3 regions of the Pantoea sp. PvP021 genome follow, and region 2 is predicted to be linked to each of the others. Evidence: predicted binding sites of a transcription regulator. Region 2 holds the regulator's gene; each other region holds the start of a gene.
The links. Region 2 encodes PhoB, which activates phosphate uptake and scavenging genes when phosphate is short. Its sites were predicted from a motif close to CTGTCATAAAACTGNCNNAT; they were not measured.

Region 1 (3,279 bases), on a different contig from region 2:
GTATCGCCTTTGGCGACGGCATGAACGATGTGGAGATGCTGAGCATGGCGGGTAAGGGCTTTATCATGCAGAACGCCCATCAGAGGTTGAAAGATACGCTGCCGGAGCTGGATGTGATCGGTTCAAATGCCGATGATGCCGTGCCGCAGACGCTGCGCACGCTCTATCTTGCTTAAGCCGTCAGCGCAAAAAAAGGGCCGGATATCCGGCCCTTTTTTATTGCCGTCAGGCAGGGGTCTTTTTGTGTTTGTGTTCGCTGACCATGGTCAGTAACAGCAGGATAACCGCCAGCACACAGCCAGCAATCATCACCATGAAGCCGCCGTCCCAGCCGAAGTAATCGACGGTGTAACCGACAATGGCGCTGGCCGCCACCGATCCACCCAGATAGCCGAACAGGCCGGTGAAGCCCGCCGCCGTCCCCGCCGCTTTTTTCGGGGCCAGCTCCAGCGCGTGCAGACCAATAAGCATCACCGGACCGTAGATCAGGAAGCCAATCACAATCATACAGGCCATATCGACGCCAGGATTGCCCGCCGGGTTAAGCCAGTAGATCACGGTCGCGATGGTTACCAGCGTCATAAAGAACACCCCGGTCGCACCGCGATTACCGCGGAACACTTTGTCCGACATCCAGCCGCACAGCAGCGTTCCGGGGATCCCCGCATACTCATACAGGAAGTAAGCCCACGACGATTTATCCAGCGTGAAGTGTTTTACTTCTCTGAGATAGGTCGGCGACCAGTCGAGAATGCCGTAGCGCAGCAGATAAACAAACACGTTGGCCAGCGCGATGTACCACAGCAGCTTGTTCGGCAGCACATATTTCATGAAGATCTGTTTAGCCGTCAGCTCCTCTTCGTGGCTGGCATCATAGTCGGGCGGATAGTCGTTTTTGTACTCTTCAATCGGTGGCAGACCACAGGATTGCGGCGTATCGCGCATCAGCGCAAAGGCCAGAATCGCAATGGCGATGGCGCCAAACGCCGGCATATAGAGTGCCGCTTTCCAGTCGTTGAACCACGCCATACCGAGCAGGAACAGCAGAGGCGGAATACCGCCGCCGACATTATGGGCGCAGTTCCAGACCGAAACGATCCTGCCGCGCTCTTTCTGCGACCACCAGTGAACCATGGTACGTCCACAAGGTGGCCAGCCCATGCCCTGGAACCAGCCGCAGATAAACAGCAGCACGAACATCACCATAATGCTGGAGGTGGCCCAGGGAACGAATCCCATGATCAGCATCACTGTCGCAGCCAGAATCAGGCCTGCCGGTAAGAAGACGCGCGGGTTTGAGCGGTCAGAGACCGATCCCATGATGAATTTTGAAAAGCCGTAGGCGATGGATATGCCGGATAAGGCAAAACCGAGATCGCCACGTGAAAAACCCTGCTCTACCAGGTAGGGCATGGCGAGTGCGAAGTTTTTTCTGACCAGATAGTAGGCGGCGTAACCAAAGAAGATCCCGATGAAAATTTGCCAGCGCAGACGACGGTAGAGCGGATCAACGTGATCCTCCGCCACCTGCGGCTGACGTGGTGCAGGTTTAAAAATGCTCAGCATCAGTGAGGCCCTCCAGGGCACATTATGGTTTTTAATTCCCAGCAGGTTGGGGCAGGAAAAGAGCAGAAGAAAATGGACGCAGAATGTTCCATTTCGCGCAAAGAATAGTGTTAGTTGCGCAACGTTACTGTGATGAATGACACATTTGTTACACTTTTATTACATTCTGGAGCGGAAGTGATCATGCGATGGATCATTTCGCGCATTTTATCTGGCTGAAAAATCTTTATGCAGACAGTTATGTCAGGAGGCGAGAGTCCTTTACCGATGGATATTCTGATCGCCTGGTTTGTAATCAGATGTCAACCAGATTTCACAGCCTGATGGCAGCACATTGTTTACACTGACGGCCTGTTAATTTCGGGGTCGTCACCGTGTTTTTATTGATTATTACCACCATTCTGTGGGCCTTTTCGTTCAGTCTGATTGGCGAATACCTTGCCGGGCAGGTGGACAGCTGGTTCTCTGTACTGATGCGACTGGCGCTGGCTGCGCTGGTATTTTTACCTTTCCTGCGCTGGCGTGGTCATCGCCCTTCAACGCTGTTGCTTTACATGCTGGTCGGGATGCTGCAGCTGGGCGTGATGTATCTGCTGAGTTTCGAAGCCTATCTCTATCTTAGCGTGTCGGAATTCCTGCTGTTTACGGTGATGACGCCGCTTTATGTGACGCTGATTTACGATCTGATCAGCCGTCGTCCACTGCGCATCGGCTATATCTTCAGTGCACTGCTGGCTGTGGCAGGTGCGGCCATTATTCGCTATGACAAAGTCAGCGATCATTTCTGGTTTGGTCTGCTGTTAGTGCAACTGGCAAATATCTGCTTTGCGGCGGGAATGGTGGGCTATAAGCGTCTGCAGGAGACCCGCCCGATGCCGCAGCACACGGCCTTCTCCTGGTTCTATCTGGGTGCAGTGTTGATTGCGGTGATCGCCTGGTGTGCCTGGGGCAATCCACAGAAGTTGCCGACCACCTCATTGCAGTGGGGCATTCTGGTCTGGCTGGGCATTGCGGCTTCCGGTCTCGGCTATTTTATGTGGAATTATGGTGCGACCCAGGTCGATGCCGGCACGCTGGGCATTATGAATAACATGCACGTTCCTGCCGGGCTGCTGGTGAATCTGGCTATCTGGCAGGAGAAACCGCACTGGCCAAGCTTTATTGCGGGCGCACTGGTGATCCTCGCCTCGTTGTGGGTGCATAAGCGCTGGGTGGTGGGGCGCGGTGACCGATCATAAACAGTGCTGTTGCATGGGTGCGGCCTCCCGGGCTGGCGCGTCCGATCGCGAAGGAATCTTCCAGGATGGTTCAGAAATGCTCCCGGCGCTTTTTTTCCCTGCGACGAAGGCTCTAACGATGACCCGCTTTCACTCCCCAGGGCTGGCCTGGTGTTGCTAATTAAAAAGCCATGAAGAAGCTTAAGGGAAGAGGTGGCGCAACTGAGGAGCAAAGCGTCCGAGCCAGGGATGGCGAGGCCGTGCTGCATGGATGCAGGCTTTCTTTGCGATCAGATGCGCCACTTCTGACCACGCAGGTACCCGAAGCGATCAGCCACAGACGTTAAGCAGGCTTTTCACTCTTAGGACGCTGAATCATCGCCAGCCCTTTCAGGAAGTTACGCAGAATCTGATCGCCGCATTCGCGATAGTTCTTATGATCAGGTTTGCGGAAAATCGCACCAATCTCAGCCTGTGAAACGGTAAAATTCACGCG
Region 2 (3,279 bases):
GTCGGCGCAGTAGAAGATCCGGAGGCCTGAACCTGGACATTGACGCCCGGCGCCTGGCGACTGAAATCCTCGCCCCACAGCGTCATCAGATAACCCAGCGTATCCGATCCGACGCTGCTGAGATTGCCGGAGAGCGCGCCGGGCTGGGCCAGTGCCAGGCCCGGCAGCAGAGTAACGATCAACAAAAGAAGGATGCGCATCAGGGAGATCCGGCAGCGATTAATGAACGGCATTCTCCTGCATCACGCTGCTGACAATCAACCTCGCTGGCAGCGTAAAGGTAAAACAGGTCTCCTTGTGCGGCACGCTGGTGATATCGAGCCGGGCGTTATGGTGGCTCAGAGCATGTTTCACTATCGCCAGCCCCAGCCCGCTGCCGCCGGTCGCACGCGAACGCGCTTTATCGACCCGGTAGAAACGCTCGGTAAGACGCGGAATATGTTCTGAGGCGATGCCCGGCCCGTTGTCGCACACCCGGAAGATAGCCCCCTGTTTGCCGCGCAGCCAGCTGATATCAATTCGCGTGCCATCCGGTGTGTGGTTTACCGCGTTGTAAACCAGATTGGAGATGGCGCTGCGCAGCTGTTCATCGTTGCCGAACACTTTCAGATGGGGATCGGTATGGAAATGGATGTCGTGACGGCCGCCACTCAGCGTTGCCGCCTCATGCTGCAGCAGTTTCAGCATCACCGGCACATCGACCTTCTCTTTCAGATCGATTGCGGGCGCGGCTTCAATGCGCGACAGCGTCAGCAGCTGTTTGACCAGGCTGTCCATGCGGCGCGTCTGCTCCGACATGGTGTGCAGCGCTTTGCTGCGCGAAGGCTCGCTCATCACCGAGTCGTTCATCATCTCCAGATAGCCCTGCAGCACCGTGAGCGGTGTGCGCAATTCATGGCTGACGTTGGCAAAGAAGTTGCGGCGCGCCCCTTCCAGCTGATGCATCTGCGTGACATCACGCGCCACCAGCAGCCACTGCCCTTCGCTGTAGGGCATGACGCGGAACTCCATATGAAGTTTGTTGTTCAGCACCAGCGTCAGCGGCTTGTCGAAATCACGCTGGCGAAGATAGCGCGAGAACTCCGGATAACGGAGCAGATTGAGGATGTTCTGGCCATTATCTTCCGGCCAGCGCAGACCCAGGTGCTGCTGCGCCAGGCCGTTACACCAGAAAATGGTGCCCTCTTCGGTGGTCAGGATCACCGCATCCGGCAGCGACTCGGCACCGCTGCGGAAACGCTTAATCAGATTGCCCAGTTCACGCCGCCGCCGCCGGTTGCGGAGCTGCATCTGGTAAAGACCATAAAACAGCGGTTCCCAGCTGGCACGCCCGGCCGGTGGCGTCATGGTGCGGTCCAGCCACAGCCAGTGCGACAGCCGCATCAGATTGTGAAAATGCCACAACAGCACCGTCAGCACGCTCAGCAGCAGCCACCAGGGCAGACCGCCGAACAGCAGGCCCAGCAGCACTGCGGGCAGACAGACCAGCAGCAGTTCTGTCAGTAATCTCTTCCAGGAGAGGCGTTCCAGCACGGTAAAGGCTCCGTTTAGTAGCGGGCAGAGAAACGATACCCTGTTCCGCGAACGGTTTGTACCATGCGATCGTGGCCGGACACTTCCAGCGCTTTACGTAAACGGCGGATGTGAACATCGACAGTACGATCTTCCACATACACATTGGTGCCCCAGACGTGGTTCAGCAGCTGTTCGCGGCTGTAAACGCGTTCCGGGTGGGTCATAAAGAAGTGCAGCAGCTTATATTCGGTAGGCCCCATCTCCAGCGGCGTGGTTTCGGACATCACGCGATGTGAGGAGGGGTCCAGACTCAGCCCCTGCATCTCAATCACCTCTTCCACGGCCATCGGCGAAATACGGCGCATCACCGCTTTGATCCTCGCCATCAGCTCTTTAGGTGAAAAGGGCTTGGTAATGTAATCATCGGCACCCACTTCCAGGCCGCGCACCCGATCCTCCTCTTCGCCGCGCGCGGTGAGCATCATCACCGGGATATCGCGTGTCATCGCCTCGCGTTTCAGATGTTTGATAAACTGAATACCGCTGCCACCGGGTAACATCCAGTCCAGCAAAATCAGATCGGGCCAGGGTTCAATCAGCTTGCCAACGGCGCTGTCATAATCTTCCGCCTCGATTGGCTGATAGTCGTTCTGCTCCAGAACAAAACACAACATTTCACGGATGGGGGCTTCATCCTCCACAACCAAAATGCGCTTAGCCATTATTACTCCTGCTGATTATGACGGATGTCACTGAGATTCGCGGCGCCATTATGCGTCAGATTTGTGACACTTTTATGAAAAACATAACCTGCCTGTAACCTCACTGGTAATCATTTATGACAGCGCAGCGACAATTTTTTGCTTTGGCCGCAGAGCCAGTATAATCGCCGGGCGAATCACAACGGCAGGGACTCATCATGCGCATCATTCATACTGCGGACTGGCATCTGGGGCAGTTCTTCTACAACAAAAGTCGGGCAGCCGAACATCAGGCATTTCTCGACTGGCTGTTGATCCAGATTGAACAGCATCAGGTGGATGCGTTGATCATCGCAGGCGATCTGTTTGATACCGGTACACCGCCCAGCTACGCCCGCGAAATGTTCAACCGCTTTGTGGTGGCGCTGCAGCCCAGCGGCTGTCAGTTGATTGTGCTGGCGGGAAACCACGATTCCGTTGCCACGCTGAATGAGTCGCGTGAGCTGCTCGCCTGCCTCAATACCCGGGTGATCGCCACCCCGCAGGAGAAGGATGATGTGCTGCTGCTCAACACCCGCCAGGGCCAGCCGGGCGCGCTGCTGTGTGCGATTCCCTATCTGCGGCCGCGCGATATCCTGCGCAGCCGGGCAGGTCAGTCGGGACGCGACAAGCAGACCTCGCTGCTGGAAGCGATCGCCCACCACTATCAGCAGCGATTCACCGCCGCCCAGGCGCTGGGCCATGCACTGCCGATTATCGCCACCGGCCATCTCACCACCGTCGGCGTCAGCCAGAGCGATTCAGTGCGCGACATCTATATCGGGACGCTGGATGCCTTCCCGGCCAGCGCGTTTCCCGCGGCTGACTATATCGCACTGGGGCATATTCATCGCGCTCAGCGCGTCGCGGGCAGCGAGCATATCCGCTACAGCGGCTCACCGATTCCGCTGAGCTTTGATGAGCTGGGCACAGAAAAAAGCGTCTTCCTGCTGGAACTCACCACCAGCGGCCTGCAATCAGTCACGCCGCTGGTGGTGCCACAGGCGCAGCCGATGCAGGTGCT
Region 3 (3,279 bases), on a different contig from region 2:
AGAGAGAGGGGCCAGCCTGAGCTGGCCCGCAAGGAGAGATTACTTCACCTGCTGCTGGAAGCGGCGCAGCAACTCGTTACCGCGTTTCACTGCGTTATCCATCGCGTTCTGCGGCGACTGCTTGCCGGTCCAGACGCTTTCCAGCTCTTCGTCGATCACGGTACGAATCTGCGGCATGTTGCCCAGACGCATGCCTTTAGTGAACGGCAGTGGCGGCTTGTTCATCATCTGACGGGTAGCGATATCCGCACCCGGATTCTTATCGTAGAAGCCCTGCTGTTTAGTCAGCTCGTAGGCGGCGGTGGTAATCGGCAGATAGCCGGTTTTCTGGTGCCATTCCGCGGCGATTTCCGGTTTAGCGAGGAACTGCATAAACTCAGCCACGCCTTTGTAGGTTGTCGCATCTTTGCCTTTCATCACCCACAGGCTGGCACCGCCGATCAGGGCGTTCTGCGGCGCATTCGGTACGGTCTCGTCATACGGCATCATGCCAACGCCGAAGTTGAATTTGGCGTAATGACGGATATCAGCCAGCGAACCGGATGATGCGGTGGTGATGCCACAGTCGCCGTTGTAGAACTTGGCGGTGGACTCATCTTTGCGGCCAAAGTAGGTGAAGTCCCCTTTCTTGTTCATCGCTTCCAGCAGCTCGATATGACGAACCTGTACCGGCTTGTTGAACTCCAGCACGGCGTCGAGTCCGTCAAACCCGTTGTTTTTGGTCGCTACCGGCAGAGCGTGCCAGGCGCTGAAGTTTTCAATCTGGATCCAGCCCTGCCAGCCGCTGGCGTAGCCACAGCTCATGCCCGATTTGCGCAGTGCGGCGGCATCCGTCGCGAGCTCCTGCCAGGTTTTCGGTGGCTGATCCGGGTTCAGACCCGCTTTTTTAAAGGCATCTTTGTTGTAGTAGAGCACTGGCGTCGAGCTGTTGAACGGCTGAGAGATCAGCTGACCTTTACTGTCGCTGTAGTAGCCCGCCACCGTTGGCACGAACTGCTTTTCATCAAAGGGGATACCGGCGTCTTTGAAGACCTGATGCACCGGCACAATCGCCTGTGAGGCCATCATGGTCGCCGTACCGACTTCATAAACCTGCAGCACCGCAGGGGCTTTGCCGCTGCGCACTGCCGCAATCCCTGCCGCCAGGCTCTGCTCGTAGTTACCTTTGTAGGTCGGAACAATTTTGTAATCGGGATGCGTCTGGTTAAAACGCTGTGCCAGCGAATCCACTTCTTTGCCTAGCTCGCCTTCCATAGAGTGCCAGAAAGGGATCTCAGTGGCGGCCATGGCATGGCTGCTGAGCGTCAGACCGAGCAGCACGCTCATCAGGCTACGACGAAAGGTAACGACGGACATAGAATTTTCCTGTGCAGGTAAATACGCGTGAAATCACGGATTTCTGTTTCGCGAAGTAACATGACACGGGGAAATGAAGGATTAATAACAGAAAGATGACAGCCGGGTGACAGACCGGTATGCGCAAAAGAGGAGGCTGGCAGCGCAGCGGTAACGCGTCACTGCTGCCAGGTTTTGGTTACATAATTTGCAGAGCGGCTGGGCAGTAAAAAAGCCCGCAGCGGATTCTACCTCACCAAATGCAAAAGGCGATGGCGGCCCCTCTAACACCGACACTCAAGGCCGTCGGCGGCGCATCACACACCCATTTCGAAGGCCGTCGGCGGCGCAGGCAGGTTGCGGGCGGACAGCGCGCAGCCACCGGAGCGTACACGTAGTACGTGAGGATGGCGAGCACTGCCCAACCGCAACCTGACCAGTAAGCCAGGCCTGTGTACCAAAGCGCGCAGCCACCGGAGCGTACACATATACGTGAGGATGGCGAGCACTGCCCAACCGCAACCTGACCAGTAAGCCAGGCCTGTGTACCAAAGCGCACAGTAACCGGAGCGTATATACATACGTGAGGATTACGAGCACTGCCCGGTGTCGAAATGGCAAGTAAGCCAGGCCGTGCCCCATCAGGCACCTAAGTAAGCGCTGCGGACGGCTTCGTTGGAAAGAAGTGCTGAACCTGTGTCTTCCAGCACCACATGCCCGTTCTCCAGCACATAGCCCCTATCCGCCAGCTTCAGCGCCTGATTCGCATTCTGCTCCACCAGGAAAATAGTCATCCCCTCGCTGCGCAGCTGCTCAATGGTGTCGAAGATCTGCTGAATAATGATCGGTGCCAGTCCCAGAGACGGCTCATCCAGCAACAGCAGGCGCGGCTGGCTCATCAGCGCACGACCAATCGCCAGCATCTGCTGTTCACCGCCCGACATCGTCCCGGCGCGCTGGATTTTACGCTCCTCCAGACGCGGGAAGAGTTCATAAACGCGCTTGATCCGCGTCAGATAGTCCGGACGGCTTGCAAAAAAGCCCCCCATCGCCAGGTTCTCTTCTACCGTCATGCGCGAAAAGACCCGCCGGCCTTCCGGCACGATGGCGATCGCTTCACGCATAATGCGCGAGGTTTGCCAGTCGGTGATGGTTTTGCCATCAAAGGTAATGGTGCCCTGCGTCGCGCGCGGCTCGCCGCACAGCGTACCCAGCAGCGTGGTTTTTCCGGCACCGTTAGCGCCAATCAGGGTGACGATTTCGCCCTGATTGATGTAGAGACTGACGTTGTGCAGCGCCTGAATTTTGCCGTAGTGGGCGCTGACGTTCTCAATGGTTAACATCGCATTTGCCATCTCAGGCCTCTCCTAAATAGGCACGAATGACATCCGGGTTATTACGAATCTCTTCCGGCGTTCCGTTAGCCAGCGGCGTTCCCTGATTGACCACATAAATACGGTCAGAAATCCCCATCACCAGCTTCATATCATGTTCAATCAGCAGCACCGACACCTTGTGTTCGCCACGCAGTTCCGCAATCAGCGCATCCAGCTCATGGGTCTCTTTGGGGTTAAGGCCCGCTGCCGGTTCATCCAGCATCAGGATTTCCGGGCGCGTCACCATACAGCGCGCAATCTCCAGCCGACGCTGCTGACCATAGGCCAGATTGCCCGCCTGACGGTTAGCCAGATCCAGCAGCCCCACCCGCTCCAGCCAGGTCGCCGCACGATCCAGCGCCTCGTTCTCACTGCGGCGAAACGCCGGAGTTTTCAGCAGACCGGAAAATACGCCGCTTTTCAGATGCTGATGCTGCGCCACCAGCAGGTTCTCAATGACCGTCATCTCACGGAACAGACGCACGTGCTGGAACGTCCGCACGATGCCCATCCGCGCAATCTTCTGGCCCGGCAACCCTTCAAGATGCTGCTCACGCAATGTGATCGT

Region 1: the regulator PhoB is predicted to act here: its motif matches at 1,712-1,731, upstream of glpT (glycerol-3-phosphate transporter).
Region 3: the regulator PhoB is predicted to act here: its motif matches at 1,450-1,469, upstream of ugpB (sn-glycerol-3-phosphate ABC transporter substrate-binding protein UgpB).

The regions. Positions count from the first base shown of each region.
Region 1 covers NZ_JBSRXX010000006.1:228,709-231,987, forward strand. The annotation lists gene yigL (sugar/pyridoxal phosphate phosphatase YigL) at 1-176, shown strand, start outside; gene glpT (glycerol-3-phosphate transporter) at 226-1,566, opposite strand; gene ACVKSX_RS16985 (carboxylate/amino acid/amine transporter) at 1,941-2,804, shown strand; gene ACVKSX_RS16990 (YehS family protein) at 3,127-3,279, opposite strand, start outside.
Region 2 covers NZ_JBSRXX010000001.1:1,829,081-1,832,359, forward strand. The annotation lists gene ACVKSX_RS08585 (PstS family phosphate ABC transporter substrate-binding protein) at 1-200, opposite strand, end outside; gene phoR (phosphate regulon sensor histidine kinase PhoR) at 220-1,533, opposite strand; gene phoB (phosphate response regulator transcription factor PhoB) at 1,548-2,237, opposite strand; gene sbcD (exonuclease subunit SbcD) at 2,435-3,279, shown strand, end outside.
Region 3 covers NZ_JBSRXX010000005.1:127,539-130,817, reverse strand. The annotation lists gene ugpB (sn-glycerol-3-phosphate ABC transporter substrate-binding protein UgpB) at 40-1,356, opposite strand; gene livF (high-affinity branched-chain amino acid ABC transporter ATP-binding protein LivF) at 1,977-2,690, opposite strand; gene livG (high-affinity branched-chain amino acid ABC transporter ATP-binding protein LivG) at 2,692-3,279, opposite strand, start outside.